Regions from separate parts of the Chelativorans sp. M5D2P16 genome, predicted to be linked through region 2. Evidence: riboswitches for the same ligand, from Rfam matches in the RefSeq annotation. Region 2 holds a riboswitch; the other holds the start of a gene.

Region 1 (14,787 bases), 180 kb from region 2:
CGGGCGAAGCTCGTCACATGGCCGAGCAGGCCCGTCATGGCGTGGGTGACGCCGTCGGCATCCTCCAGCGCGGCCCCCAGAACCATGTAGCCGCCGCACTCGCCGTGCACCGGCTTCGTCTCGGCAAAACGGGCGAGCCCTGCCTTGAAACCGGCGGCAGCGGCGAGCTTCCCCGCGTGAAGCTCCGGGTAGCCGCCCGGCAGCCAGCAGGCGTCGCAGGAAGCCTCCGGCGCCTCGTCGGCGAGCGGCGAGAAGGGGATGAGCTCCGCCCCCGCCTCGCGCCAGTGCCGGGCCGAATGGGGGTAGACGAAGGAGAAGGCTGCATCCTGCGCGATGGCGATGCGCTGGCCGGGTGGCGGCAGGAAGTGTCCCTCCTCCGTTCCGGCGGCGGAGAGGGAGGCTGCGGCGCGCAGGATCGCGTCGAGATCGAGCGATGTTTCCATGACGTCCGCCAGGCGCTCGATGAAAGCTTCGAGCGCGGCGTGCTCGCTCGCCTGAACGAGACCCAGATGCCGTTCGGGAAGCGCCATGTCGGGATTGCGGTAGATCGCGCCGAGGACGGCAAGTCCCGCCGCCTCGATGGCCTCGCGCGCCTGCCGTTCGTGCCGTTCACTGGCGACCTGGTTGAGCACCACGCCGGCGATCTTCACGTCCGGATCGAAGGTGGCGAAGCCATGGGCGACGGCCGCCGCCGTTTGCGACTGGCCGGAAATGTCGAGCACGAGCAGTGCCGGCAGCCGATGGCGCCGGGCGAGATCGGCGGCCGCACCCGAGCGCCCGTCCTCGGTGCGCACCCCGTCGAAAAGCCCCATGGCGCTTTCCACAATGAGCGCGTCGGCGCCGTCGGCCTGTCTGGAAAGCAAGGTGTCCAGCAATCCGGGTGCCATCGCCCAACTGTCGAGATTGACGCCCGGTCGCCCGGTCGCGGCGGCGTGGAAGCCGGGGTCGATATAGTCCGGACCCGACTTGGCGCCGGCGACGACAAGGCCCCGGCGTCGCAACGCCCGCATCAGGCCGATGGCGACGCTGGTCTTGCCGGAGCCGGAACGCGGCGCGCCGACGATGAGGCCACGGGTGGTCATAAGGCCAATGCTCCTTCCTCTTGCAATCGGTGCAGCGTTTCGCGCATGCCGACGATCTCGCCCACGACGATCAGCGCCGGTGCGCCAAAGCCCCTGGCGCGCGCCTCTTCTGCGATATCGCCCAGCGTGCCGATAAGTACCCGTTCCTCGGCCGTGGTCGCGGCCATGAGGACGGCGGCCGGCGTGGCTTTCGCAAGCCCGCCCGCCGTCAGGGCGTCGGCGATCCGGTCCAGGTTGCGCATGCCCATGTAGATCACCAGCGGCTGACCGGTCTTTGCCAGCGCGGCCCAGTCGAGATCGTCTTCCGTACCCGCTGCGTGGCCGGTGACAAGGATGACGGCCTTGTTGACGCCGCGCAGCGTGGCCGGAATGCCGGCCGCGGCGAGCGCCCCGAAGGCGGAGGTGATGCCCGGCAGGAAGCGGAAGGGAATGCCGGCTTCCGCGAGCGCCAGCGCCTCCTCCCCGCCGCGGCCGAAAGTGTTCGGATCGCCGCCCTTCAGCCGCAAGACGCGGCGGCCGGCCCGCGCTCTTTCCACCATCAGGCGGTTGATCTCGTCCTGCGGAGTGGAGGGCTTGCCCCCGCGCTTGCCGACGAAAAGACGCTCCGCGCCCGCCGCCGCCTTCAATACATCCGGCTCGACGAGTGCATCGTAGATGACGGTATCGGCCCGGCCGAGCGCGGCCACCACGTCGAGCGTCAGACAGCCGAGCCCGCCCGGCCCTGCGCCGGCAAGCCAGACATGGCCCGGCTCGAAGGCCGCCGGGGCGTAAGCCAGCCGCGCTATCGCGTCACCAAGGCTCATAGCCCCTCCCGGCCCCTGAAGCGCCGCTGATAGGCGGCATCGTAAAGCGCGCTTTCGCGAAAGCCTTCCGCCCCGAGGCCATGCCCGACGAAGATGATCGCGGTCCGTTCGATCGGGCTGCGTGCGACCTCGCCCTCGATCGTCGCCAGCGTGCCGCGCACGATGCGCTCGTCCGGCCATGTGGCACGCGCGACGATCACCACCGGGCAATCACGCCCGTAAAGAGGTGTAAGCTCCGCCACGATCTCCCCGAGCTTGTGGATGGCAAGGTGGATGGCGAGCGTGGCGCCCGTGCGGCCGAACGCTTCCAACGTCTCGCCTTCCGGCATCTTCGAGGCACGGCCGGAAACGCGCGTCAGCACGAGGCTCTGGGCGACCTCCGGGATGGTGAGCTCCCGCCCCAGCGACGCTGCCGCGGCGGAGAAGGCCGGCACGCCGGGCGTGAGCGTATAGTCGATGCCGAGCCGCTCCAGCCGCCGGATCTGCTCGGCCACCGCGCTCCAGACCGAAAGGTCTCCCGAATGCAGCCGGGCCACGTCGCGTCCCGCCTCGTGGGCGGCCAGATATTCGGCCTCGATCTCGTCGAGCGACAACGGCGCGGTGTCGACGAGCCTGGCGTCCGCCGGACAATGGGAAAGCAGTTCGCCGGGCACGATGGAGCCGGCATAGAGGCAGACCGGGCAGCGGGCGAGCAGGTCGCGTCCCCTGACGGTGATGAGATCCGCCGCGCCGGGGCCGGCGCCGATGAAATGTACGGTCATGTGTCGTCCCTGTCTTGCGCGATGGCGCATGTGACGTTGCCTGTTGCGATGCGCGGGCCCAGAAGGCGCCCCTCTTCGCCCACTGCAGCGAGCGCGGCTGCCTCGGCGAGCGAAGGAACGCCGGTCGCGGCCAGGGAAGCGGCCGAGCGGGTGAGGCAGCGGGCCGAGACGCGCTTCAGATCGCATTCTGAAACTGTTATCAGAGGTAATCCCAAAAATTCCGCCGCTCCGGCAATGCCAGGCTCGTCTCCTTTTGAGGCAGCAGTGGCGAGGGCGTCGATTTGCGGGTGTGGCGCCTCTGCCCCGCCGACGGGTTGAGACGTATCTCCCGAAAGGATCGGCAAACCCGCACTCTTGCGATTTCTAACACTTAGCCTCCGCTTTGCTCCGGCTAAGCCGTTGAAATCGCTTTCTCCCCCGCCAAGGGGGAGAAAGGCGCCCGCACCAGTGAGGCCATCAATCTCCACCGCCGGCAAGTTGTGGCGCAGCAGCGGCGCCTCTTTCTCCCCCTTGGCGGGGGAGAAAGTAAATTCCTGGGCTTGGGCAGCGCACAAGTCCTTGGAATTTACAAGAGAGGGGGTCGGCCGATGCTGTTGCAACAACGCAGCCAGCGCCGCCTCCACCGCCGCGAGTACGTCGCCCACGGCCACGCCTTTGCGGCAGCCGATCCCTGCGACCCTCATGGCTTCCTCCAGGCCCATTGGGTGACCGGCATGGCCGGTCGCCAGCCGGTCATCCCGCCGATGGGTGCTGCGCGGGAGAGCGCGATCCGGGTGAGATCGCCGCCGATGCGGGCATGGAGATGAAGGAGAACGGCTTCCATCTCCAGCGTCACCCCATTGGCAACCAGGCGCCCGCCGAACGCAAGCGCCGCGACGGCCGCATCCATCACGCCTTCGTCGCTGCCCCCGCCGCCGACGAATATCGCATCCGGTGCGGGCAGGTCTTCGAGCGCGCCGGGCGCCGCGCCTTCGACCACCCTCAGGTCCGGCACGCCGAGTTCCGCGGCGTTCCCGTATATGCGCCGTGCCCGTTCCGCGTCTTGCTCGATCGCCACCGCGCGCATGGAGGGATGCGCCAGCATCCATTCGATGGCGACGGAGCCGGCGCCCGCCCCGATGTCCCACAGCAACTCCCCGCGCCGCGGCGCGAGCGCGGAAAGCGTGACCGCGCGGATTTCGCGCTTGGTGATCTGCCCGTCATGATCGAAGAGATCGTCAGCAAGGCCGGGGCCGAGTGGCAGGACGCGCGCACCGGCAGCTTCCCGCATCTCGATCGCCACCACGTTGAGCGGATCGAAAGCGCGCTCGTCAAGTTCCCCGGCGGGGAAGGTGCTCACCTTCTCGCGCGGGCCGCCCAGCGCCTCCAATATGTGCACGCGCGCGGCGCCGAAGCCGTTGCGCCGAAGCAGGGCGGCAACCGCCTTCGGTCCGTCGCCGTCGGAGGTGAGCGCGATGACGCGCCGGCCCGGATGGAGCAGCGGCAGGATGCGCTCGACCGCCCGGCCGTGCAGCGAGACGGTCTCCACCTCCTGGAGCGCCCAGCCGAGCCGGGCGGCGGCAAGGCTGAAGGCGGAAGGTGCCGGGACGACCTGCATCTCGGCGGCGTCCACGTGGCGCGCCAGCGTGGCGCCCACGCCGAAATGAAGGGGATCGCCCGAGGCGAGCACGCAGACCCTGCGTCCGCGCAAGCCCAGCACCTCGGTCATGGCGCTGTCGAAGGGCACCGGCCATGGCCGCGCCTCACCGCCGATCAGCGATCCGGCCAGATCGAAATGACGCCGGCCGCCGAAGACGAATTCCGCCTGCGCGATGAGATCGCGCGCTTTCGGGCTCAGCCCGTCGGCGCCGTCCTCGCCGATGCCGACGATGACGAGCCATTTCTCCGTTGCGCCGGCACGGGTCCATTCTCTAGATGGCATGATGAACCCTCGGCACGTTCTCATCCTCGGCGGCACGGGCGAAGCGCGACGGCTTGCCGAAGCGCTGGCCGGCGAGCCTGCCCTCAGCGTCACCCTGTCCCTGGCAGGACGTACTTCGAACCCGCGCGCGCAGACAGGTCATGTGCGCGTCGGCGGCTTCGGGGGCGCCGATGGCCTGGTGCGCTACATGCGCGAGAACGGCATCGGCATCCTGGTCGACGCCACCCATCCGTTCGCCGCCCGCATTTCGCAGAATGCCGAGCGCGCGACGACTGAAGCCGGAGTGCCGCTCGTGAAACTGGAGCGCCCGCCCTGGCAGGCCGTCGAGGGCGACCGCTGGGTCGAGGCCACGGACGCGGCGGAAGCCGCGCGCCTTCTCGGCGCGGCACCGCGCACGGTCTTCCTCGCCATCGGCCGGCAGGAACTCGTGCCCTTCGCGGCCTTCTCCCAGCACGCCTACATCATCCGCAGCGTCGATCCGGTAGCGCCAGAGGACGCGCCGGCCGGGGCGCGCTTCATCCTCGAACGCGGGCCCTTCGACGCGGCGGCGGAGCGGGCGCTGCTTGAAGAAAACGGCGTCGACATCGTCGTGGCCAAGAACAGCGGCGGCGAGGCCACCTACGGCAAGATCGCCGCGGCGCGTGCGCTCGGCCTGCCCGTCGTCATGGTGCGCCGGCCCCGGCCGCCGGCGGAGGGCGGCATTGCCACGGTCGAGGAGGCGGCGGCGCGCATCCGTCATATGGCGGGTCTCCCGGTCGAACGGGGAGAATAGACGAGCGGCGCCCTGCCCTTGCGTTCGATCACGCGTGTCTCCGCCGAGCCGACGATGATGCAGGTCGCCATGTCGGCCTGGTCGGGGCGGGCTTCGCCGAGCGTGGCCACGGCCATGTGTTCGTCGGCCCGGCCGACGGCGCGGCCGAAGATCACCGGTGTCGCCTCCGGCAGGATTTCGCGCAGGATCTCGAAAGCGCGCCCAAGCTGCCACGGCCGGGCGCGGCTGATGGGGTTGTAGAAGGCGAGCACGAAGCCGGCGCCGGCGGCTGCCCGCAGCCGCGCCTCGATCACGTCCCAGGGCTTCAGATTGTCCGAGAGCGAAACGGTGCAGAAATCGTGTCCCAGCGGCGCGCCCGCGCGGGCGGCGACGGCGAGCATGGCGGTGATGCCCGGCACGACGCGAAAGTCGATTTCGCGGCCGCTGATCGGATCTTGCTCAATCGCCTCGCATATCGCCGCAGCCATGGCGAAGACACCAGCATCGCCGCCCGAGACGACCGCCACGCTGCGGCCCGAAGCCGCCATTTCGAGCGCGGCGCGGGCCCGGGAGAGCTCTTCGCGATTGTCAGAGGCGTGGCACGTCTGATCGGGTGCAAGCTCCAGCCGGTCGAGATAGGGGCCGTAGCCGAAGAAATCGCTCGCCGCCTCGATCGCGGCGCGCGCTTCCGGCGTCGTCTGGTCGGGATTGCCGGGGCCGAGACCAATGACGGTGAGGCTGCCGGTCATGGCCGGTTCCTCGGTTCTGCAAGGGCGGCGGCGGCTGCAGCGCTGCTCCCCCTCACCGATCCCGCTTCGTGGGGGAGAGAAGCCGCCGGCCGCGACGTAGGGTGCTCTTCCTGGCCCGGACCTGATCCGGAGTGGCCCGCGAATCGGGCCGGTGAGGGGGCAGCGCCGGCGTCTTCGTCTTGCTCTCGCCAGCCGGGCACGAGCACGATGGAGAAATAGGCCGCCCTGTCGTCCGGCTTGTCGGCGAGGGGCATGGCGACCATTGATTCCATCGTGCCCCGTTCGACGAACATCGCCTCATCCAGCTTGCCGGCGCCTGCCAGCGCGCGGCGGATCTTCGGCAGGTTGCGCCCGACCTTCATGACGATCGCGGCGTCCGCGCTCGCCAGCCGGCTTGTCAGCTCCGCCTCGGGCAACGTGCCGGGCAGCACCGACAGCACATCGTCCCCCTGGGCGATCGGCAGGCCGACCGCCGACCAGCAGCCGGACATGGCCGTGACGCCGGCGATGACCTCGGTCGGATAGCGGCCCGCGAGCCGCACATGCAGGTGCATGTAGGAGCCGAAGAAGAGCGGGTCGCCCTCGCTCAGAACGGCCACCGTGCGGCCAGCCTCAAGATGCGCCGCGACGGTGCGGGCGGACTCCTCGTAGAACGCCTCGATAGCGCGCCGATAGGTCGGGTCGTCCTTTGGGATCTCGGTCGTCACCGGATAGAGAAGCGGCAGTTCCACCACGTCGGGTTGGATGTAACGCGCCACGATCGTCCGCGCATTGGACATGCGCCCCCGCTTGGCGAAATGGGCGACGACGTCGGCCTGCGCCAGCGCCTTGACCGCCTTGAGCGTGATGAGCTCCGGGTCGCCCGGCCCGGTGCCGACGCCGATCAGCCGCCCGCTCATAGGCCAGCCCTCGCGAGCGCATTGACCGCAGCCGCCGCCATGGCGCTGCCCCCGAGCCGCCCGCGCACGATAGCGAACGGGATGCCGTGATCGCCAGCCGCAAGTGCCTCCTTCGATTCCGCGGCACCCACAAAGCCCACCGGCATGCCGATGATGGCGGCCGGCCTCGGCGCGCCGGCCTCGAGCATGTCGAGAAGATGAAAGAGCGCCGTCGGTGCGTTGCCGATGGCGACCACCGCGCCTTCGAGCCGGTCGCGCCACAGCTCCAGCGCCGCCGCCGAACGCGTATTGCCGATCTTTGCGGCAAGCTCCGGCGTGCGCGGGTCGCGCAGCGTGCAGACCACGTCGTTTCCGGCCGGCAGCCGCGCGCGCGTGATGCCGTGCGCCACCATCTCGGCATCGCAGAAGATCGGGGCGCCCTTTGCGAGGGCCGCCCGCGCGGCCTCCACGAAGCCGGCCGAGAAGACGAAATCCCGCGCCGCCTCCACCATGCCGCAGGCATGGATCATGCGGACCGCCACATCCGCTTCCCCCTGGGCGAAGCGCGACAGGTCCGCTTCCGCCCGGATGATAGCAAAGGATTTCTCGTAGATGGCGGTGCCGTCGCGGATATAGTCGGAATGGATGCTCATGAATTTTGCCCTTGCATGGAGGCGCGATCGTCTTCGGCCAGTTCTTCGAGCAGCGCCTCGAGGTCCGGCGCGCGGTCTGCGCCGTCGTGCATTATCTGGTGGCCGTCTTCGGCGCCCAGCAGCGTCACAGCGGGACCGGACGGCCGGGCACACTGTTTCGCGCAGCCGGAGATGTGGACCGGGTTTTGCCGCGGCAGATCCGGCCGCCGCGCCACCAGCCGATCGGCCAGGCGCTTCGTGGCGAGATGGGCCGAGGCGCAGGCGGGGCGGCCCGCGCAGGTGGCGATAAAGAGACGCGGGTCGGCGCCGTCGACGACGAGACCGGCCTCCTCCGCATCCGTCAACAGCACCTCGTCCTCATTTCCTGAAAGGCCGAGAACGAGCAGGCCGCGCCCCGGCGCGAGGCGGTTTTCGCGGTTTTCGCCAATGCTTTCGGCAAAGCGGGCAAGAGCGCCGCTGTCGATCTGGCCATAGGCCAGCGCGAAGCCGCGCGCCTGCCCGCCGCCGGCGAGGTGGAAACGGCCGACCGGCAGGCACGGCTCTGATCGGCCGGTCGCTGGCGTGGGCACGCGGCCGGTGATCGCGGCCAGTTCGGCATCGGAAACATCGCGGGCGCGGGCGGTCGGGCCGTGCTCGGCGACAGCGGCAAGAACACGCAGCGTGATCTCCGCCGCCTCGCTTTGCGAAAAGCGGCCGAGCACACGGGCGGTGGACGATGAGCCGCCGACACGGAGGAGCCAGGTGATGGCGCTTTCTGCGCAGATGCCGCGCCCCTTCGCCCTTTCAGCCAACTCTTCTCCTGCCACCGCCTCCAGCTTTACATCAGCGATTATTCCGCCAAGGCCAAGCACGCCGCCGCCATCCACCGTCACGGAGACCTTCGGCCCCAGCCGTGACGCGAGCCCGAGTGCTTCGGCGCGCTCGCGGATCTCGCGCGCGCGTTCACGCGGGTCGGCCGCCTCGTCCCTGTCGAGCCCGGCAAGCGGGTTTGTCTCGACCGGCAATCCGGAGCGTACGGCGATACCGAGCGCATCCACCTGCGCGGCCAACCCGCCGGTGCTTTCCAGCGTCAGCCCCCTCACCTGCAAGCTGCCGCGTGCGGTGATCTCGACAATGCCGTTGCCGAAGCATGCCGCCGCGCGGGCGAGCCCGGCAAGTTGGCGGCCGGAGAGCCCGGCCACCGGCGTCAGGCGCGCGAGCAGGCCGTCGCCGGTCTGCATCGGCTCCAGCAGGGTGGGACAGGCGCCGCGCCGGCTGCTCATGCCGCTTCCTCCTCCGCCCGCGCCTCGGAGATCAGCGCGGCAAGGTCGTTGTCGACGGAATTGCGCAGCGGATGCCACAGCCCGCGGCGGCGCGCATCGGCGAAGCGCTCGGCCACGGCGCGCAGTGCCGCCGGGTTTTCCCGCAGCATGAAGTCGCGCAGGTGCGCGTCCTCCAGATAGGCCTTATGCACGGCCTCGATCAGCGCGGGGGAAATAGCCTCGGTCGTCTCGGCAAAGCCCACCAGCCGGTCCACGGTCTCGGCGAACTCCGCCGCCCCGCGCGGCCCGTGGCGCATCTGCCCTTCGATGAAACGCGGATTGAGCGCGCGGGCGCGGACGGCGCGGGTGACCGCCGCCGCGAGTGAACGGGCACGCGGGCGGGCGGGATCGGTGGTGTCGAGCACGACGAGATCCGCCTTGCCCCCGAGTGCGGCGACGGCCGCCGAGAAGCCGCCGATGAAGGCGACGTCGGCGGTGCCCTCGAGAAGGTCACGGCCGGGATCGTCGCCCGCATGGACAAGGAGATCGGCGCCGGCGACACGCTCGGCAAAGGCGCCCGGCACAGAACGCCCCTCCCCTTCCGCGCCGCCGAAGGCATGCGAGGCGGCGTCGAGATAAGCCTGGCCGAGCTCGGCGCGCTCGTCCCAGTCGCCGTGCGACAGGCGCTCCTCGATGCCCGCGCCATAGGTGCCGGGCGCCGAGCCGAAGATGCGCGCCGGCGCCCTGCCCTCGCGTTTTGCGGCCAGAGCCAGCGGGTTCTCGTCCTCCGCCTCCTCGCGGGCGGCCACGGCGGCCACGGCGGCGTCGATGAGCGCGATCTGCACGGGGAACATGTCGCGGAACAGGCCGGAAATCCGCCAGGTGACGTCGATGCGCGGCCGGCCGATCGCGGCCGGCGGCAGCACTTCGATACCCGTGACGCGGCCGGTCGCCCTGTCCCATTGCGGGCGGCAACCCATAAGCGCCAACCCTTGAGCGATCTCCTCGCCACCGGTGCGCAAGGACGCGCTGCCCCAGAGGTCGAGCACGAGCGCGCGCGGATAGTCGCCATGTTCCTGCAGATAGGCGCGTACGATCTCCTCGGCCGCAGCCTCGCCGAGCGCCACGGAAGTCGGTGTCGGCAGGGTGCGCGGGTCGGCGGTGAAAAGATTGCGGCCGGTCGGCAACACGTCGGTGCGCCCGCGTGCCGGCGCGCCCGAGGGGCCCGGCGGCACGCGCTTTCCGTCGAGCGCGGCGATGAAGGCCGTGCGCTCGCGTTCGGCACTTTCCCGCCGCAGGGGCTCGGCACCGTCCTCCGCGCGGCCATAGACATGCAGGCCGTCCTTGATGGCGAAATCCTTGAGGTCGCACAGCCAGGCATCGATCCTGAGCAGGGCTTCTTCCGGATCGTCGCTCTCCGACACCCCTGCTTCGCGAGCAAGCCCGCTTTCCCCCGCCGTCTCGACAATCAGCTTCGCCAGCCGGTCGCGGCGGCGCCGGTCAAGACCGTCGGCCTGGGCGAACTCGTCCACCAGTCGCTCGAGTTCCTGCTGCTCTTCGGAAAGTCCGGCGCCGACGAGCGGCGGCGTGAGATGGCCGAGCGTGACGGCGGCAATCCGGCGCTTGGCCTGGGCGGCCTCGCCGGGATTGCTGACGATGAAGGGGTACACGACCGGCAGCGGCCCGGCGACGATCTCCGGGAAGCAGGTGCGGCTCAGCGCCACCGCCTTGCCGGGCAGCCATTCCAGCGTGCCATGGGCGCCGAGATGCACGAGTGCGTGACAGCCGAGCGCTGCCCGCAGCCATACGCCGAAGGCGACGAGATGATGCCGGGGCGGCAGGAAGGGATCGTGATAGTCCACCCGGCGGTCGGCCGCGCGGCCGCGGTCCGGCGCGAAGCAGATGGTGACATTGCCAAAGCGGGCGGCACGGAAGCGGAAGGCGCCGTCGATCAGGTCTTCCTCGGGCACACCCCATGCGGCTTGCACGGACTCGCGCACCTCCACCGGCAGGTTTGCAAAGGCCGCGGCGTAGTCTTGCCCGGAGAGGGAATCGCCCTCCCGTTCCAGAAGGCGCATCAGATCGCGCGGCGTTTCGGGGATATCCTCGACTTGATAGCCCTCCGCCTTCAGGTCGCGCAGCATCTCGATGGCGCTTTGCGGCACGTCGAGGCCCACGGCATAGCCGGCGCGCCCGGTGGCGGCCGGATAGTCCGGCAGGATGATGGCGAGCTTGCGCGCCGCGCGCGGCGTCGCCTGCAGCTTGAGGTTGGCGGCGATGCGGTCGGCCACCTGTTCCACCCGGTCCGGCTCGGGCCGGTTCACCTGCAGGCCGACGGCAAGGGCGGGGTCGGTCTCCTGCGGCTCCTTGAAGGAGATGGCGCCGGCCATGATGCGCCCGTCGAGTTCCGGCAGCACGACATGCATGGCGAGATCGGCCGGCGCGAGGCCACGGTCGCCTTTCTCCCACGCCTTGCGCCGCGTGGTGGCGACGGCCACCTGGAAGACAGGCAGGCCAAGCCGGTCGAACAGCGCCTCGCCCTCGCCCTCCATGCTGCTGGCGAAGGCGGTGGCGGTGATGAGGGCGGCGGTCTGCAAAGCCTTCACCGTCTCGTCGAGAAGCTGCCGGGCGGTGTCGTCGCGCAGGGTGGCGACGAAGATGGGCACGGCGCGTATGCCCCGCTCCTCCAGCGCCTTTGTCAGAGCATCGATGGGTGCGACGTCGCTGGCCAGAAGCATCGAACGGTAGAAGATGATGGGTACGACGGGGCTGGTGCCCTGAGCTTGGGATGCGGCTTGGCTCTCTCTCTTGCGATTTCTAACACTTAGCTTCCGCTTCGCTCCAGCTAAGACGTTGAAATCGCTATCTCCCCCGCCAAGGGGGAAATAGGCGCCGGCTTCAACGCCGCTGCCACTCTCAGATGCCGGAAATGTGGAGGAACGGAGCCGCGAGGGGTCCCTCTCCCCCTTGGCGGGGGAGAAAGCAAATTCTTGGGCTTGGGCAACGCCCAAGTCCCTAGAATTTGCAAGAGAGGGGGCCGGCAAAACACGTCGAGCAAAATACTCCACTCCCACTACGCCTGCCCCCGGCGCGTAACATCCGGCTCTTGCCAATGGGCGCGGTTCACCCGTTTCCACTTCGCGGCCGGCGAGCCGCGCCATGTGGCGGACGGCAAGACCGATGTTCTCAGGCCCACCCTCGTGAAAGCAGGCGAGCAGCGCCGCATAGCTGTTTTCGGACACGGTCGAGAGCGTCGCCAGGCGCTCGTCCCGTTCCCCACCCTCACCGGGCAGGAGCGCCAGCGCGATCCCTTTCTCGCGCGCCATGGCGGCGAGGCGGTCGCAACCGTAGCGCCACCAGTCATGGCCGCCGAGGATGCGGGCGACCACGACGCGCGCATGGGCCGCCACGCTGTCGACCCAGAGATCCACCGACATGGGATGGCGCAGCTCGCGCAAGGGGGCGAGCCTCAGCGAAGGCAGCGCTTTTTCGTCTGCCTTCCAGGCCGCGGCAATGCCCGAAAGGTCGCTGTCGGTAAAGGACAGCGCCACCATCTCCGCCGGGCTCTGGCGAAGGTCGACCGGCTCGATCAGGTCGTCGAGCGAGGCGGAGCTGGTGGCGAGGATGTGCATCGTTTCATGCCGCCAGGAGCTTCTCGACCGCCGTCCGGTCGAGGCCCTTGAGGCCGATGACGACAAGACGCGTGCCGCGTGCCTCGTCCGCCTTCCAGGGGCGGTCGTAATGATGCGTCACGCGCGGACCGACGGCCTGGACCAGGAGCCGCATCGGCTTGCCCTCCACATGGGCGAAACCTTTGAGCCGCAGAACGTTCTCCGCTTCGGCCGCCGCCGCCACCTTGCGGGCCAGCGCCTCGGGGCTCGCCACTGCCGGCAGGTCGAGTACGAATGTGTCGAAATCGTCGTGCTCGTGATCGTCGGCGCCGTCATGATGCGACTTGCGGTTCTCGATGTCGTTCTCGACCGCGAGCCCGAGACCGAGCAGCACGCCCACATCGACCTTGCCGTTCATGCCGGGCACGATCTTGGTGCCGGCGCGGACATGGCCGTTCATGCGGCCTTCGGCGCTGGCGAGGTCGCCTTCATTCAGAAGATCGGCCTTGGAGAGGATGATGAGATCGGCGCAGGCTACCTGGTCGTCGAAGACCTCCTCGATGGGATCGTCGTGGTCGAGCGATTCGTCGGCCACCCGCTGCGCGGCGAGCGCCTCCATGTCGGCCGCCACCTGGCCGCCGGCCAGCGCCGGCCCGTCGACCACCGCCACCACGCTGTCGACCGTCACGCGGCTCTTGATCCCCGGCCAGTTGAAGGCCTGTACCAGGGGCTTCGGCAGCGCCAGCCCCGATGTCTCGATCAGGATGTGGTCCACCCTCGGTTCGAGTGAGAGGATCCTGTCGAGTGCCGGCGCGAAGTCGTCGGCCACGGTGCAGCAGATGCAGCCATTGGCCAGTTCCAGCACATCGTCGTCCGTGCACCCCTCGAGCCCGCAATTGCGCAGGATCTCGCCGTCGATGCCGATATCGCCGAACTCATTGACGAGCACGGCGATCCGGCGCCCGCCTGCCTGTTCCAGCACGTTGCGGATCAGCGTCGTCTTACCGGCGCCCAGAAAACCGGTGATCACCGTGCAGGGCACGCGTTGGAGAGCGGCGGTCATGGAATCTCCTTCAGGCTGTCATAGGTGGGAATGCGTGCGATAAGCCCCCGCTTGAGCGCCTGGGGCCGGCCGCGAAAGGGCATGAAGCCGTCCTCGGAGCGGGCGAACAGCGCCGCACCCGCGATCAGGTCTTCGCCGCTGCCCGGCTGCAACTCGCCGAAGACATAGGACCAGCACCCCTCGCGCAGGATCGCCGCGGAAAGGCCGCGCTTGCAGTTGCCGAGGCAGGCCACCTGCCGCACGCGCACACCGCCTTCCGCGCCAGCCCGGGCCGCCTCCCTGGCAAGCCGGCTGCCCGGGCGGGGCACATCGTCGCCATCTCCCGGACGCCGGCACGAGCTGCACACGACGACGGTCACCGCCTCGAGCGGGTCCGGTTCGCAGAAATCGCTGGTGGAAGAAGAATCCGCCGGTTCTGGAAAGTCGCTTTTCAAAGTCGCATCCTTTGCCCGGGTCACCCGCCGGGCGGTAGGCGTTCACAATCACGACGGCAGGTCTCCTGGCTCACGGATCACCGCCTTCCGCCGCCTTCCCGAATGCCCGGCCGGGCTTTCAGTGGCCTTGTGGCGAAGGGCTCTCCGCTTACAGTTGCGGGGACAGCTGCGGAATTGCCCGAAGGCGCACCGCATTCCCTCTTAGCTCCCGTCCGGAAGGGACGCGAGAACCGTCGGCGGCCATTTAGAGCCGGCACGACGGCGCTGTCAACGCGATTGCGCTCACATACCGGGTCATCTCTGCGAATGTAACTTCTCGTTGAGCTCGCCTGGTTCTTATGCTCTGGTCAGATGCATGGGAGGGTATGTCTACATTCTCGCATCGCGCAAAAACGGCACGCTCTATACGGGAGTTACCAGTGATCTCGAGCAGAGAATTTGGGAGCATCGCGAGGGCATCACTGGTGGTTTCACCGTAAAGTACGGCGTGAAGCGGCTGGTGTGGTATCGCGACTATCATGACATCCGCGACGCGATCGAAGACGAGAAGCGCATCAAGAGATGGCGCCGGAAATGGAAACTCGAACTGATCGAATCCGTGAACCCGCAATGGGACGATCTCTACGAGACACTGAACGGATAGCGAACCACCCCACCGCGTCATCCCGGCCGACCAGCGGGAGAGCCGGGACCCATTGAGAGGCGCAGGCGGATGCTGGGTTCGGCGAGGCGGTGATGGCGGGCGCCCCGGCGAATACCCGGCCGCGCTGCCCAATGGGTCCCGGATAACCCTCCGGGTTTCCGGGATGACGGAGGTGTGGCGCGCAAAATTCGTCCTTG
Region 2 (14,787 bases):
GACGCCCGGCAACGTCAGATGACCCGGAAGACCTCGTGTCTGCCGGCGTCGCGGTAGAAATCGACGCGGTTGCCGTTCCAGTGGTAGTCGATGTGCCGGCTCTGCCTGGGGTTGGCTGCGCAGTCGGGATAGAAGAGCCCTGCGCACGCGCCGCCTTCATGCCGCACGCTTGGATAGACGATCCCGTCGGAGCCGACGCGGTGAAGCGCGGCGCCCAGTTCCTGGCCGGCCCGGTAATCGTTTGCGTCGAGGACGGCTTTCCAGCGCGCTTCGTCGCCGCGCAGGTCGTGCAATCGGGTGTCGATGTCGAGGAGGATTTCGCGAAACTGCGATGTCCAGCCGGGCGCCTCGCCGGTTCGGACCATGAAGCGCTCGTGGTGATGGATGGTTTCGAAGAGCGCCGTTTCGAACGTGCGCCCCGCGTAAAGCACGCCGAAATGTCCGGCGCTGAATCGGCTCGGCCGGTCGGGACTGACATGGGTGAAGGGCGCCATCAGCCAGGTCGCACCGGGGCCGGCGACACGCCGCTCGGGCGGCACCAGGTCGAGATTGCCGACCGATTCCATCAGCCGCGGATTGGTCTTCTGCTCGGCCGAAAGGATGAGCGGCCAGTCGGCCGGGTCGGCGATATCCTCGAACAGGTCGATGGGCGGGAAGACGCTGCGGATGATCCGCACCGCGCTATCCCAGGAGATATGCGAGACAGGCGGAAGCGCGGCTTCGCTCACCAGCCGCCCCGCTCGGCGTCGAGATAGCGGCGTACCCGCATCAGATCGGTCAGCTCGCCCTCCAGCATGACCTCCAGTGCGGAGCGCCCGCCGAACGCGGCGTTCGGTTTGCCGACCCAGTCATAGGCGCGCTGCGGCTCGCGGAAGATGATGCGCAGCGCCTTGTGGATGCCCATGAGGTTGGAAAGACGCGCCTTGCCGTCACGGTCGATGCGGCCGATCTCGCCCGCCTTCCAGCGCCGGTAGGTGCGCGCCGGCAGGTCGAGCAGCACGCCGGCCTGTTCGTCTGTCAGGCCCCATCGCCCGAACAGGTTGACCACGGCGCGGAACATCGCCGCCGCCTCGGCGTCGGTGATCGGCGCCGGCCTGAAATCGCGGGCGACGGTATCGATTGGCTGTAACAGCGACATTGCGGTCTCCTTGCCTTCCAAAGATAGGTCGTGGACGGCCATTTGGCAAGGTTTAGATGATATAAGGCCAAATGTTTCGGCCAAGCCCAAGAGTTCGGGAGGCTCTGGCGCTATACACCTCAGCGCGCCGCGCCCGTCTGCACGCGCCGGCTAACCGCCCTCCCCCCGGTGGTCGTGCCGGTGGAGCCCATGGCGCTGCATCTTCTCGTAGAGCGTCTTGCGCGAGATGCCGAGGGCCTCGTAGACCGCTTTCAGGCTACCGCCATGGGCCTGCAGGGCGCCGGCGATCACGCTCCGCTCGAAGGCGGCCACGCGTTCGGCAAGGCCGCCGTCCGCATCTCCCTGCCCGGCCGCCTCGTTGTCGATGCCGAGCCCAAGCACGTAGCGGTCGGCGGCGTTGCGCAATTCACGCACATTGCCGGGCCACTCGCGCCGGGCGATATCGGCCACGATGCCCGGTGGCACCTCCACCTCGTCGAGCCGGTAGCGCGCGGCCGCCTCGCGCACGAGCTGGAGGAAAAGCAGCGGCACGTCCTCGCGGCGTGCCGCGAGCGGCGGCAGGCGCAGCGTGACAACGTTGAGGCGGTAGAGAAGGTCGGCACGGAAGCGGCCCGCCGCGGCCTCCGCCTCGAGGTCCGATTTCGAGGCGGCGACGAAGCGCACGTCGAGCGGCACGGTCTCGTTGGAGCCGAGCCGCGTGATCGCCCGCTCCTGGATGACGCGCAAGAGCTTCGCCTGGAGATCGAGCGGCATGGAGCCGATCTCGTCGAGAAGCACGGTGCCGCCGCGTGCATGCTCGAACTTGCCGTAGCGGGCGCGCATGGCGCCCGGGAAGGCACCCGCCTCGTGGCCGAAAAGCTCGCTCTCGATCAGCGTCTCGGGAAGTGCCGCGCAATCGATGGCCACGAACGGCCTTTCGGCGCGCGGGCTGGCGTCGTGCATGGCGCGGGCGGCCACCTCCTTGCCCGTGCCGGTCTCGCCGATGATCAGCACGTCGGCATCCGTCGCGGCCACCGCGCGCAGGCGGTGGCGCAGGTCGACCATCAGCGGGCTGCGGCCGGGCAGCCGCGCCTCCACGTCGTCGCGCTTGCCGGCGGCGGCCCGCAGGCGGCGGTTTTCCAGAATGAGCGAGCGGCGGTCGAGGGCGCGCGCGGCGATGTCGCCGAGGTGCTGGGCATTGAAGGGCTTCTCGATGAAATCGTAGGCGCCTTCCCGCATCGCCTTGACGGCGAGCTGCACGTCGCCGTGGCCGGTGATCAGGATCACCGGGATATCGGCGTCGATCTCGCGGATGCGGCTCATCAGCGTCATACCGTCGATGCCGGGCATGCGGATATCGGTGATGACGATGCCGTTGAAGCCGCAGCCGACCCGCTCCAGGGCGCGCTCGGCCCCGTCGAGACCCGTCACGGAAAAGCCAGCGAGGTCGAGCGATTGCGCGGCCGAGCGGCGCAGCTCCTCCTCGTCGTCGACGAGCAATATCTGCCCCGCACTCATTCGGCGGCCTCGCGGGCGGCGACCTCGGCCCTGTGCAGCGCGACGGTGAAGACCGCGCCGCCCTCGGGATGTTCGGCAAGCGCGAGGGTGCCGTCGAAATCCTTCACGATGTTGTAGGAGATTGACAGGCCGAGACCCAGCCCCTTGCCCACGCCCTTGGTCGTGAAGAAGGGATCGAAGATGCGCTCGCGAATGGCCTCCGGCACGCTCGGCCCGTTGTCGCGCACCGTGATCAGCACCTCCTCGCCCTTCGCGCGGGCCGTCAGGGCGACGATCCTTTCGGGCTGGCCCTCCACCGCGTCGACGGCGTTGGAGAGGAGATTGACGAGCACCTGCTGCAGGCGCACGGGCCCGGCGCGGGCCGCCAGCGGCTCCGGGCCGAGATCGACGGCGACCTTCACCCGCGCCGCCTTCAGCCGCCCTTCCAGAAGCTCCAGCGCGTCGCCGACCACCTCGCCGACCGCCACAGGGCCGAGCTTCTGGTTCGGCTTGCGGGCGAAATTGCGCAGGTGGCGGCTGATCGCCGCCATACGGTCGGTCAGACCCGAGATCCGCATCACATTGTCGCGCGCCTCGGCAAGGCGGCTGCGCTCGATCAGGATGGCGGCGTTGTCGGCATAGGTCTTCACCGCGCCGAGCGGCTGATTGAACTCGTGGCTGAGAGCCGCCGACATCTGGCCGAGCGCGGCGAGCTTGCCGGCCTGCACGAGATCGGCCTGGGTCTGGCGCAGCCGGTTTTCGGCATCGCGCCGCTCCGCCACCTCTTTTTCCAGCCGGCGGTTGACGAGCGCCAGATCGGCGGTCCGCTCCTCGACGCGCCGTTCGAGCTGCTCCTGCGCCTGGCGCTGGAAGGCGATGCGCTCGTGCAGCCGGGCGCGGCGCTGGAAGAAGATGAAGGCGGCGAGTGCGGCAAGCCCGAGCAGAAGCAGCGCGGCAACCACGCTGGTGAGCGCCTGGGCGCGCACGGAGGCGGTCTCCAGGAGCACGCGCACCGTCCAGCCGGCTTCCGGCATGACCTCCGCGCGCACCAGGTATTCCCGCTCCCGCCCGCCGGCCGAGACGGTCATCAGGTCGTGGCCGGCCTCGGTGGCGGCGGTGAAGGGAAACGGGCGCAGCCTGGTATCGGCATAGCGGCGCGACGCCTCGGTGCGCGCAAGCCGCGCGGGGGTGAGCGGCAGAAGGCCGGTGTAGAGCCATTCCGGCCGGCCGGTCATGAAGACGATGCCCTCCGGGTCGGTGACGACGATCTCGTGGTCGCCGCCGCGCCAGGAGGCCTCGATCGGCTCGATGTCGATCTTGAAGACGACCACGCCGCGCACCGCGCCATCGACCATCACGGGCGCGGAGAAATAATAGCCGCGCTTGAGCGATGTCGTGCCGAGCGCGAAGAAGCGCCCGCGCCGCCCCTCCATGGCCTCCTGGAAATAGGGCCGGTAGCTGAAATTCTCGCCGACGAAACTCGTCTCCCGGTCATGGTTGCTGGCCGCGATCGTCTCACCGTCGGGTTGCATGACGTAGATGTCGGAGGATTCCAGAAGGGCGTTGATTTCCTTCAGATAAGCGTTGCCCTGTGCACGCAGGCCGGGGGAGGCCGGGTCGCGCAGCAGCGCCTTGATCTGGGCGTGGTCGGCGATCAGCGCCGGCAGCGCCTCGTAGCGGTTGAGTTGGCCGCGCAGCGCCGCCACGGCCAGGCGCAGCGTGGTATCGCCGCGCGCGGCGGCCTGGTCGAGATAGGTGCTGGTGGCGAAGGCCCCGCCCTTCACGGCAATCAGTGCGCCGGCAAGCACCACGAGCAGCGCCGCGACCGGCAGCCGCCAGCCGCGCGCCGTCTTCCTCCAGCCGTCCTGGCCGGCCGTCGTTCCTTGGCGGCAACCGGCCGCGTCGCCGCGCTCGGTCATGTCGCGTCCTTCCCGAAAGGGGTGAAACCGGGGCGCAATGTGCCGCCAAGGCAGGGCCGACGCAAGCCGCAACGGCTGACCTTCCCTTTAAGACCGGGTCTCCCCGAATTTCTCAGGGAGATTGGAGGAGCGGGAGCCCGGAGCGCACAAGCGCGCCGGCAATTCGCAAACCGTGGCGACTGGCAACAACGGTAGCGTCGGCGTTATCTCCCCCTTGGCGGGGGAGAAAGCGGTTCTTGGGTTTAGCGAAGCTAAGCCTTAGAAATCGCCAGAGAGGGGGCTCCCGCTCCTCCGAAGCAGGAGACGAGTAATGGACATTATGCGGCTGACGGGCCGCCGGTCCAGCTCGGACGGCCTCTCAAGCCCCGTTCATCGGCGCTGGCGAACACCTGCCGTGCTGAGGGTCGTGCGCGCCGCAGCTCGTCCCCCACTCCGCGGCGCGATCTCCCAGCCGCGTGACGAAATCGTCAGCCAGATCGGCGACCGTGATCGACGCGAAGCGCTTGAGCAGAAGCGCCTCGGCATCGTTCAGCGCTGTCTCGAGCCGGGCGTCGACCGCCTGCTCAACGAGGCACTCGGGGTGATCGACCGACGGGCCGATGGCGAAGAGTGGCGGCCTGCCGATGGCTTTGTAGACGTCCAGCAGGGTGATTGCCTCGAGCCCGCAGGCAAGCTCCCAGCCGCCGCCATGCCCCTTCTCGGAGGTGACGTAGCCCTTGTCACGCAGGCCTGCCATCATGCGCCGCACGACCACCGGATTGGTCCCGAGCATGCCCGAGATGGTCTCGGAGGTGGCACGCTTGCAGTGGCGGTCCATGTGGATCAGCACATGGAGCATCCTGGACAGGCGGCTGTCGCGTCGCATCGGTCGGTCCTTCCTTCGGTGATCTCTCGAGAGCGGGTCCTGTTGAACGAACACGCTTCAGGCGCCTCATCCCGCAAGCCGGAGCCCAACGGAGGGTATCCGGGATCCGTTCGTGACTCTTCCGCGCTCCGGAATGGGTCCCCGACAAAGCTTCGCTTTTCCGGAGGACGCCCGGCATGGGACCGCGATTCCTCGTACCGGATCATCCCAACGAAACGCATTCCCTCCTATCAGACACGCGCTCACGTAACAAGTGATGTTTTCTGTGTTGACGAGCGCTGTCCGTTATGCAACTTGAAAAGATACATTACATGGAGATGAGCGAATGTCCTTCGAAGTGATCATCGTCGGCGGCAGCTTCGCCGGCCAGTCGGCGGCCCTGCAGCTGGCGCGGGCGCGCCGCCGCGTCCTGCTGGTCGACAAGAAAGAGCCGCGCAACCGGTTCGCGCGGTCCTCCCACGGCTTCCTCGGCCAGGACGGCGAAGCACCCGCCGCCATCATGGCGAAAGCCACCCGGCAGCTCTCCGCCTATCCGACCGTCGTCCAGGTCGAGGGCGAAGCGGTCACCGCGCGCCGTGAAGACCATACCTTTCGCGTCAGGCTGGCCGACGGCCGCGAGGAACTTGGCGCACGCCTCATCCTCGCGGTCGGTGTGCGCGACACCCTGCCGGCGGTCGACGGGCTGGAGGAGCGCTGGGGCGTCTCGGTCCTGCACTGCCCCTATTGCCACGGCTACGAATTGGGCGGAGGTCCGATCGGCGTGCTGGCGAGCGGACCGAACGCAGTCCATCAGGCAACGCTGGTTCCCGACTGGGGGCCCACCACCCTGTTCACGCAAGGGGTCTTCGAACCCGATGCGGAACAGGAAGCGCTCCTCACCGAGCGCGGCGCCGCGATCGAGCGCACGCCGATCGTCGAACTCCTCGGCACGGCACCGGCGCTTCAAGCGGTCCGCCTCGCCGACGGCCGGACAGTGGAACTGGCGGGCCTGTTCGTCGCTCCGAAGACCGCCCTCTCCAGCGATCTGGGCGCCCAGCTCGGCTGCGCCTTCGAGGATGGGCCGACCGGTCCCTTCATCCGCGTCGACGGCAGGCAGCGCACCAGCGTGCCGGGCGTTCTTGCAGCCGGCGATGCCGCCAGCGCCATGACGAACGCCACGCTCGCCGCCGCTTCCGGAGCAATGGCCGGTTTCGGCGCGCACCAGTCGCTGATCTTCGGCGAGCCGGCGCAACGGCCTTCCAGCGCGGCTGCGTAAAAGAACAATGAATATCGAAGGCGGTTTCTGCCGGCCATCTTGACGTCCGGTGCATTCCCCATTCTAACTGGGCATCGACGGTTCCCGGCGGTGAAAGCCGCCGGGATTAAAAGGGAACACGGTGAGGAAGACCCGCAAGGGGCCGAATCCGTGGCTGCCCCCGCAACTGTGAGCGGATGCCGATCATCCTCGTGACGCGCAGCGATCGCGCGTCATGCCACTGTGCCGGCCGGCACGGGAAGGCAGATGAGAGGCCGTTGGTCCGTGAGCCAGGAGACCTGCCGTCAAGGAAGTCCACGATCACGAGCGGGGAAGCTCGGAAAGGATACCATGACGACACGCCAGACCTGATTTCCCGGACCAATCGACCACGATCCGCTACGCCGTCCCGGCGGTAGCGGACGTTCCATGCGAGCCGCACGCCGCCTCCGGCGCCAGGGCCCGTGCCGCCATGCTTCCTTTCCGGAGGACCAGACACTTGTACAGCCGCACTCTCCGTTTCCTTCTCGCCGCCGCTGCCACCACCCTCTTCGCAGCCACCCCCAAGGCTGCGTTCGCGCAGCAGACGCACTATCCGCTGACGCTCACCAACTGCGGCCAGGAGATAACCTTCGAGCAGGCGCCCGAGCGCGTCGTTTCGGTCGGCCAGAGTTCGACCGAGATCCTCTATCTTCTCGGACTTGCCGACAAGGTCGTCGGGACGGCGCTCTGGCTCGGCCCCGTTCTCGAGGAGTTCGAGGCGGTGAACGCCGAGATCCCGCGGCTCGCCGACAATGCGCCAAGCTTCGAAAGCGTGCTCTCGGCCAAGCCCGCCCTCGTCACCACGCAGTTCGAGTCGCAGATCGGCCCGAAGGGCGTTGTGGCGACGACCGCGCAGTTCGCCGACCTCGGCATTCCCGTCTACACCGCGCCCGCCGACTGCATCGGCAAGGACAATTCGACCGGCGGTGACGGCCTGCGCACCGAGACCTTCGCGATGGACCTGATCTACCGGGAGATCGACGACCTCGCCCGCATCTTCGACGTCAAGGAGCGCGGCGAGGCGCTGATCGCCGATCTGAAGGCACGCGAGGCGGCGGCGAAGGAGAAGATCGCCACGCTCACCGGCGACATCTCGGCCGTCTTCTGGTTCTCCAGCGCCGAACTTCAGACCGACCCCTATGTCGCCGGCCGCCGCGGCGCGCCCGCCTACATCATGTCGACACTCGGGATCCGCAACGTGATCGACAGCGCGGAAGAGTGGCCGACCATCGGCTGGGAGACCATCGCCAGGGCCGACCCGACGGTCATCGTCGCGGGCGAGATGGACCGGCGGCGCTATCCCGCCGACGATCTCGCAGTGAAGCTGGAATTCCTCAGGACCGATCCGGTGACCAGCCTCATGCCGGCGGTCAGGGAGGACCGGATCGTGATCATGGACGCGCAGGCGATGAACCCGACCATCCGCACCATCGAGGGGATCGAGATTCTGGCCGAGGGCCTTGCGCAGGTGGGTCTGGCCAAGTGAGAACCGCATCCGCACCGGTTCGCCTGCTCGCGGGCGGTACGCTCGCCGCTGTTACCCTGACCGGGGCGGTGGCGCTCGGCGCCGCCGTCGGCGAAACGTCCATTCCGGTCGAGACCGTTCTGAAGACCGTGGCGAACCGCCTCTGGGCGGCGGGCTATGCACTCGATCCCATCGACGAGGGCATCATCTGGAACTATCGCATCGCGCGTGCGCTGGTCGCCGCCTGTTGCGGCGCTTCGCTCGCGCTTTGCGGCGCCGTGCTCCAGTCGCTGCTCAGGAACGCGCTCGCCGACCCCTATATCCTCGGCATCTCCGCGGGCGCTTCGAGCGGCGCGGTGGCCGTGGCGATCCTGGGGCTCGGTTCCGGTTTTCTGACGCTGTCGCTCGGCGCCTTCGCCGGCGCGCTGATCGCCTTCGGCCTCGTCGCGCTCCTGGCCCTCGGAGCCGGCAGGGGGCCGGCGGCCATCATTCTTGCCGGGGTCGCCGGCTCCCAGCTCTTCAACGCGCTCACCTCCTTCATCGTCACCAAATCCGCCACGGCGGACCAGGCGCGCGGGATCATGTTCTGGCTCCTGGGCAACCTTTCCGGCGTGCGCTGGCCGGATGTCTGGCTCGCCGTCCCCGTGGCACTCGCCGGATTCGTCCTGTGCCAGGGGCACGCGCGGGCGCTCGACGCCTTCGCCTTCGGAACGCAATCCGCCGCCTCGCTCGGCGTGCCGGTGAAACGCGTCTATGCGGCGCTGATCGCGGCCGCGGCCTTCATGACGGCGACGATGGTGAGCATCGTCGGCTCGATCGGCTTTGTCGGGCTGGTCATCCCCCATGCGGCGCGGCTGCTGGTGGGCGTGCGCCATGGCGTGCTGCTGCCGGCCTCCGCCTTGATCGGCGCGGCCTTCATGGTCGCCGCAGACATCCTGTCGCGCACGATTATACCGGGGCAGGTGCTTCCCATCGGCGTCATGACGGCACTGGTCGGGGCGCCCGCCTTCGCGATGATCCTCATCCACCGGCCGGTGGCACGATGAGGCTCGCCGCGCATGATCTTACCTGGCGGGCCGGGCGGCGGACCATCGTCGACCGTGTCTCGCTCGAAGTCGAACCGGGCGAGTTTCTCGGCCTCGTCGGCCCGAACGGGTCGGGCAAGACGAGCCTGCTGGCCATGCTCGCCGGCCTTCGCCCGCCGACCTCGGGCAAGGTCATGCTTGAGGGGACGCCGCTCGCCCGCATCTCGCGCCGCGACCTCGCCCGCCGCATTGCCCTCGTCGAGCAGCAGGCCGAGACCGGCGAGCGCCTGACCGCCCGGCAGGCCGTGGAGCTCGGGCGCACGCCGCATCTGAGCGCGCTTTCCCCCTGGTCGCGGCGAGACGGCGCGATCGTCGACGAGACGATGGCGGCGGTGGGGATGAGCGCGTTCTCCACCCGCTCGTGGCAGACCCTTTCGGGCGGCGAACGCCAGCGCCTCCACATCGCCCGCGCGCTCGCCCAGGAGCCGCGCATCCTCATCCTCGACGAACCGACGAACCACCTCGACATCGAGCACCAGATCGGCCTTCTCGACCTGGTGCGCGCGCAGGACCTGACGGTGATCGCCGCGCTCCACGACCTCAACCACGCGGCGATGTTCTGCGACCGCGTCGCCGTGATGCAGGCGGGCAGCCTCGTCGCGCTCGGTCGTCCCGCCGAAATCCTCACCAGCCGGCGCCTCGCCGAGGTGTTCAAGGTGCGCGCCGACGTCGAGACCGATGCCGCCGGCGGCTGCTTCATCCGCTACGCCCGGCCGGCGGCCCCTTCCGGCCGGGCGACCGTGGAAGCCGCAGCGCGAGCGGAAGCTGTCCGGGACGTCCTCTAAAGGCCGTGCTTTTTACGGCGGACCGGCAACGCTACTGAGTCGGTCCGCACCACCTTCCTGCGCGCCGCGCAAAGGCCTCCGCCAGGGGGAATTTCGGTAATCCCCGTCTTCGTTATGTAAAATGATTGTTTACAGCGCATTATCCGCGCTGGCACTCTGGTACGACTGGGCGGGCCTTCGCTTCCGGTGTCGAAGAAGAAAATGACAACAGGGACTTCCAGGAACCGGCAAGGATCTCCAGGACAGCTCGGCGCTCTGGAGAAACGGTTCCGCGACGTCTTCGACCATATTCCACACATGCTGTGGATCGGCAGGCCCGGCCAGCCGGCGATGCTCTGCAACAAGGCCTGGTGCGATTTCGTCGGCGTCTCGCGGGAGACCGGCCCTTCGGACGCCTGGCTCCTGAACGTGCATCCGGATGACCGCGACCAGGTAAGCCATGCGTGGGAGACGGCCGTTTCCGAACGGCGATCCTATGAGAGCGAGCATCGGCTCGCACACCGTGCCGGCGGTCATCGCTGGGTCCTCGCCCGCGGCGTCCCGCAAAGGGATAACGACGATCGCCACCAATACTGGTTGGGCACCACGACCGACATCGATCCGCTGAAAACGGCCGAGCACGATCTCGCACTGCATGCCGAGCGCTACCGCGCCCTCCACCTGACGAGCGCGATGGTGCTGTGGATCGCCACGCCGGATGGCCGGGTGATCGAGGAATGGGGCTGGGCGAACCTCTCCGCGCAAGACCCGGGCGAGTTCCACGGATGGGGCTGGCTCGACGCCGTGCATCCGGACGATCGCGACAGGATCGTCGCCTCCTGGGAGCGGGCGCGCAGCGATGTACGCTCCTATGGAGCGGAATTTCGCGTACGCACGCCTGCGGGTGATTACCGCTGGGTGGAGGCCAGGGCCGTGCCCCTGCGCGATGCCGAGGGCCGCATCAGCGAATGGGTCGGCAAGCTTTCCGACATTCACGACCGCAAGCAATGGGAGCGCTCTCTTCGGGCAAGCGAGGAGCGCCTTCGGCTTGCCGTCGAGAGCACCGCGCTCGGCATCTGGGACGTCGACCTCGTGACCGGCGAGCGCCAGTGGAACGACCGGGCGCGCGACATTCTCGGCATCGCCCACGGCGCGCCGATCACCCGCGACACCTTCCCCGCCCACGTGCACCCCGACGACCGCGAGGACGTCGAGCGGCGTTTCTTCCTGGAAAGCCCCGCCGACGGCTCCGTCTACAGCGGCGAGTATCGCATCATTCGCGCCGATACCGGCGAGGAACGCTGGGTCGCCGCCACCGGCCGAAGCTTCGTGGACGCAAGCGGGACCCACATCCGCAAGATCGGCACCATACGCGACATCACGAGACGGAAACGAACCTACAGCGCGCTGGAATCGAGCGAGCGCCGGCTTCGGCTGGCGCTGCAGGCGGCAAAGATGATCGCCTGGGAGCAGGACCTGACCACCGGCTTCGTCACCCGCAGCGAGAATGCCGAAGCCCTCCTCGGAATCGGCTCCGCCCCGCTGGAGGACTTTCTCGCGCGTGTTCATCCCGAGGATCGCCGCCTGCGGCTCGATTTCCTCACCGCGGGGGGGAGCAACGAGACGGTGCAGATCCGTTACCGAGGCCCCGACGACCGGCGCCTGTGGCTGGCGGTGCGCGGCGAACATGCCGGCCCCTCCCAACTCGTCGGCGTGACGTTCGACATCACCGCCCAGAAGGACGCCGAGGAGGAAGTGTTGCGCATGGCCCGGGAGGACAGCCTCACGGGTCTTTCCAATCGCGACACGTTCCAGGCACTGCTCGAGCGAAGCTGCGCCCGCGCCAGGGCGGAGGGGTCGGCGTTCAGCCTGCTTCTCGTCGATCTCGATCACTTCAAGGACGTCAACGACACCCTCGGACACGATGCCGGCGACCGCATGCTGAAGGAAGCCGCCGCGCGGATGGTCGGCACGATCCGCAAGCGGGGCATTGTCGCGCGCTTCGGAGGCGACGAGTTCGCCGTGCTCATGCACGGGGTGGATGCTTCCGCGGCCTCCGATTGCGCCAGGACGATGCTCGATGCCCTGCGCCAGCCGGTCGTCATCTGGGGGCGCACCTTCTCCACGAAAGCCAGCATCGGCATTGCCCTGTTCCCCGGCGACGGCGACGATGCGAAGGATCTTCTCAAGAGCGCCGACATCGCGCTCTACAGGGCCAAGGATGAGGGCCGGAACCGCTTTGCCCTTTACGAGCCGAACTTGCGCAGGAAGGTTGAGGAGCGCATCGCCCTTCTTGACGACGTGCGCCGCGGCCTGGACAGCGGCGAGATCGTGCCTCATTACCAGCCGAAGGTTTCGCTGGTCACCGGCAGGATCGCCGGGTTCGAGGTGCTCGCCCGCTGGCAGCATCGACGGAAGGGCCTTCTGACGCCGGCCGATTTCGGCCTGGTTTTCGACGATCCCGACCTGGCCCGGGCCATCGGCGGGCACATGCTGGACATCGTCACCGGCGACCTGCGCACGTGGCTGGACCAGGACCTTGCCCCCGGCCGGGTGGCGATCAACATCAGCCCGTCGGAATTTCACGATGCCGATCTTGCCGGCGCCTTCCTGGAGAAGCTCGCCGAACGCGGCATCCCGCCCGAGACCGTCGAGGTGGAGATTACGGAAGCCGTCTTCCTGGACGAGTTGTCCGCCAACCCGTCGGCGGTCCTCGACACCCTCCACGAGGCCGGCGTTTCGATCGCACTCGATGACTTCGGGACCGGCTACGCCTCCTTGAGCCACCTCAAGCACTTTCCCATCGACCACATCAAGATCGACAGGAGTTTCGTTCGCGAGCTCGAGCGGGATGGAGACGACGAGGCGATCGTATCGGCCGTGATCCACCTCGCCCACCGCATGAAGATGCAGGTCACCGCGGAGGGCGTCGAGACGCGGAGCCAGGCCGCAAGGCTCAGGCAACTGGGATGCGACACCGCCCAGGGCTTCCTCTACGGGCGCGCGATGCCCGCCGGCGAGGCGGGCGAATTCCTCGCGCGCTTCGACGCCGGCACGCCGGGGTAGGCGGCATTGCCGGGCGATTTCCGGTTGCCCCTTCCAGGCGGTCACTCTCGCGCGAAACGCTGCTTGAGCCGGTCGGCCTCCTCGGCCGATACGCCTTGCGGTGCGGTCACCGCCATCCAGGCGTCGATATAGTGCTCGGGCGCATAGACGTGGCCGTGGCCCATGGGTGCGGTGGTGGCCAGCGCCATATCGAGCGCGAGTTGGAGGAAGGTGACGACCGGGTACCAGCGCAATTCGGGCGAGACGTCCGGGCCGCGCGGCCGCTTCATCCAGTCGGGCTGCCGGTAGAGCGCGTGGTAGTCGAAGAACGTGACCGGATCGCTGGCATATTGGAGATAGACGATGCGCAGCGGCCCCCAGTGCGCACCGGGGATGTCGAGCGCGTTCGTCTGGTTGGTGAAGCGGACGAAGGATCCGTCGCGGAAGCGGGGCAGCCATTCCGGCGAGCCGGGTTCCCGGCGGCTGGTGACGTACTGCCACATGCGGTTGGCAAAGGGCGGGCCGCTCCACAGCGCGCCGTGATAGGGGTCGCCCAGGATTTCGAAGAACTCGGTGGAGGCCTCCGAACCGAGTGAACCGAGACTGAGACCGTGCAGATAAAGTCGCGGCCTGTCCTCCTCGGGCAGTTCCCGCCAGTGTCCGTAGACGGCGGAAAAGAGCGCCCGGGCCGTCTGCGTGCCGTAGTCCGGCTCCACCAGCAGCGAAAGCCAGCTCGTGAGGTAGGAGTACTGGACGGCCACGCTGGCGACGTTCCCGCCATGCAGATATTCGAGCGTGTCCATCGCCGCCGGGTCGACCCAGCCCGTCCCCGTCGGCGTGACGATGACGAGAACGGAACGCTCGAAGGCGCCCGTGCGCTCCAGCTCGGCAAGCGCGATCCCGGCGCGCTCCTCGGCCGTCTCGGCGGCGTTGAGGCCGACATAGACCCGGATCGGTTCCATCGCCGGCTCGCCCCGGAAGGCTTCCAGCTCACCGGTCGACGGCCCGGAGGCGACGAACTCGCGGCCTGCCCTGCCGAGATCCTCCCAGGCGACCAGGGAGGCGGCACTGCCCGTCTTCAGAAGATCGGCAGGTTGCTCCGACTCCGGCTCCATCAGCGCATCGTAGGCCTGGAAGGAGGTGTCGGCCGCGCGCAGCGCGAACCGGAACAGCACCCCCTCGACCGCCACCCAGAAGAGGGCGGCCGCGACGGCGACGGCGACCACATTGGCCACGCGCGGGGGGATGTAGCGGCGCAGCCGAGCAGACGTGAAAGTGAGCAGGAGCCGGAAGAAGCGCGCCACGGCGAGCAGCAGGATGAAGGTCGCCGCGGCGATCAGGCCGGTCCGCAATGGATGTGCGCTGTCGAGCAGTTCCATCCCCATGAGGCGGCGGATCGAGTTCTGCCATTCTGCCGCCTGCCAGAGAAACGCGACCGCGATACCGGCGCACAGCACGGCCGAGAGATACTTGACGGCGCGCAGCACCCGCGCGTTCGGCCCCGGCAGTTCCATATAATGCGCCAGCCAGCGGCCGAACACGCCGATGCCGTAGCCCGCCGCGAGGGCGGCGCCCGACAGGATCCCCTGCATGAGGAAAGTGCGCGGCAGGAGCGATGGCGTCAACGAGGCAGCGAAGAAGAGCGTGCCGACGAAGAGGCCCGCCGCCGAGAAGGAGTTCCAGAATCTTACGATCCATACATGCGTCATCGCCGTCGCCGCGCGCTCCGCTCCCATCCCTGCCGAGCTATACCC

What was found. Region 2 has a riboswitch for cobalamin ahead of SIN08_RS01985 (ABC transporter substrate-binding protein). Riboswitches for the same ligand answer to the same signal wherever they lie in the genome.
Positions count from the first base shown of each region.
Region 1: linked by a shared signal. The riboswitch ahead of SIN08_RS01125 (DUF1636 family protein) and the one ahead of SIN08_RS01985 (ABC transporter substrate-binding protein) in region 2 are both predicted to bind cobalamin.

Region 1 is NZ_JAXQNM010000003.1:53,340-68,126, forward strand. It holds gene SIN08_RS01065 (cobyrinate a,c-diamide synthase) at 1-1,082, opposite strand, end outside; gene cobA (uroporphyrinogen-III C-methyltransferase) at 1,079-1,885, opposite strand; gene cobM (precorrin-4 C(11)-methyltransferase) at 1,882-2,646, opposite strand; gene SIN08_RS01080 (cobalamin biosynthesis protein) at 2,643-3,329, opposite strand; gene cbiE (precorrin-6y C5,15-methyltransferase (decarboxylating) subunit CbiE) at 3,326-4,567, opposite strand; gene SIN08_RS01090 (cobalt-precorrin-6A reductase) at 4,569-5,339, shown strand; gene SIN08_RS01095 (precorrin-3B C(17)-methyltransferase) at 5,303-6,067, opposite strand; partial or broken gene SIN08_RS01100 (precorrin-2 C(20)-methyltransferase) at 6,247-6,966, opposite strand; gene SIN08_RS01105 (precorrin-8X methylmutase) at 6,963-7,598, opposite strand; gene cobG (precorrin-3B synthase) at 7,595-8,860, opposite strand; gene cobN (cobaltochelatase subunit CobN) at 8,857-12,471, opposite strand; gene cobW (cobalamin biosynthesis protein CobW) at 12,476-13,513, opposite strand; gene SIN08_RS01125 (DUF1636 family protein) at 13,510-13,947, opposite strand; cobalamin riboswitch at 13,985-14,197, opposite strand; gene SIN08_RS01130 (GIY-YIG nuclease family protein) at 14,303-14,590, shown strand.
Region 2 is NZ_JAXQNM010000003.1:235,868-250,654, forward strand. It holds gene SIN08_RS01955 (RES family NAD+ phosphorylase) at 15-728, opposite strand; gene SIN08_RS01960 (MbcA/ParS/Xre antitoxin family protein) at 725-1,138, opposite strand; gene SIN08_RS01965 (sigma-54 dependent transcriptional regulator) at 1,289-2,635, opposite strand; gene SIN08_RS01970 (sensor histidine kinase) at 2,632-4,533, opposite strand; gene SIN08_RS01975 (Rrf2 family transcriptional regulator) at 4,892-5,398, opposite strand; gene SIN08_RS01980 (NAD(P)/FAD-dependent oxidoreductase) at 5,724-6,653, shown strand; cobalamin riboswitch at 6,715-6,954, shown strand; gene SIN08_RS01985 (ABC transporter substrate-binding protein) at 7,105-8,160, shown strand; gene SIN08_RS01990 (iron ABC transporter permease) at 8,184-9,185, shown strand; gene SIN08_RS01995 (ABC transporter ATP-binding protein) at 9,182-10,009, shown strand; gene SIN08_RS02000 (EAL domain-containing protein) at 10,211-13,054, shown strand; gene SIN08_RS02005 (alpha/beta hydrolase) at 13,096-14,742, opposite strand.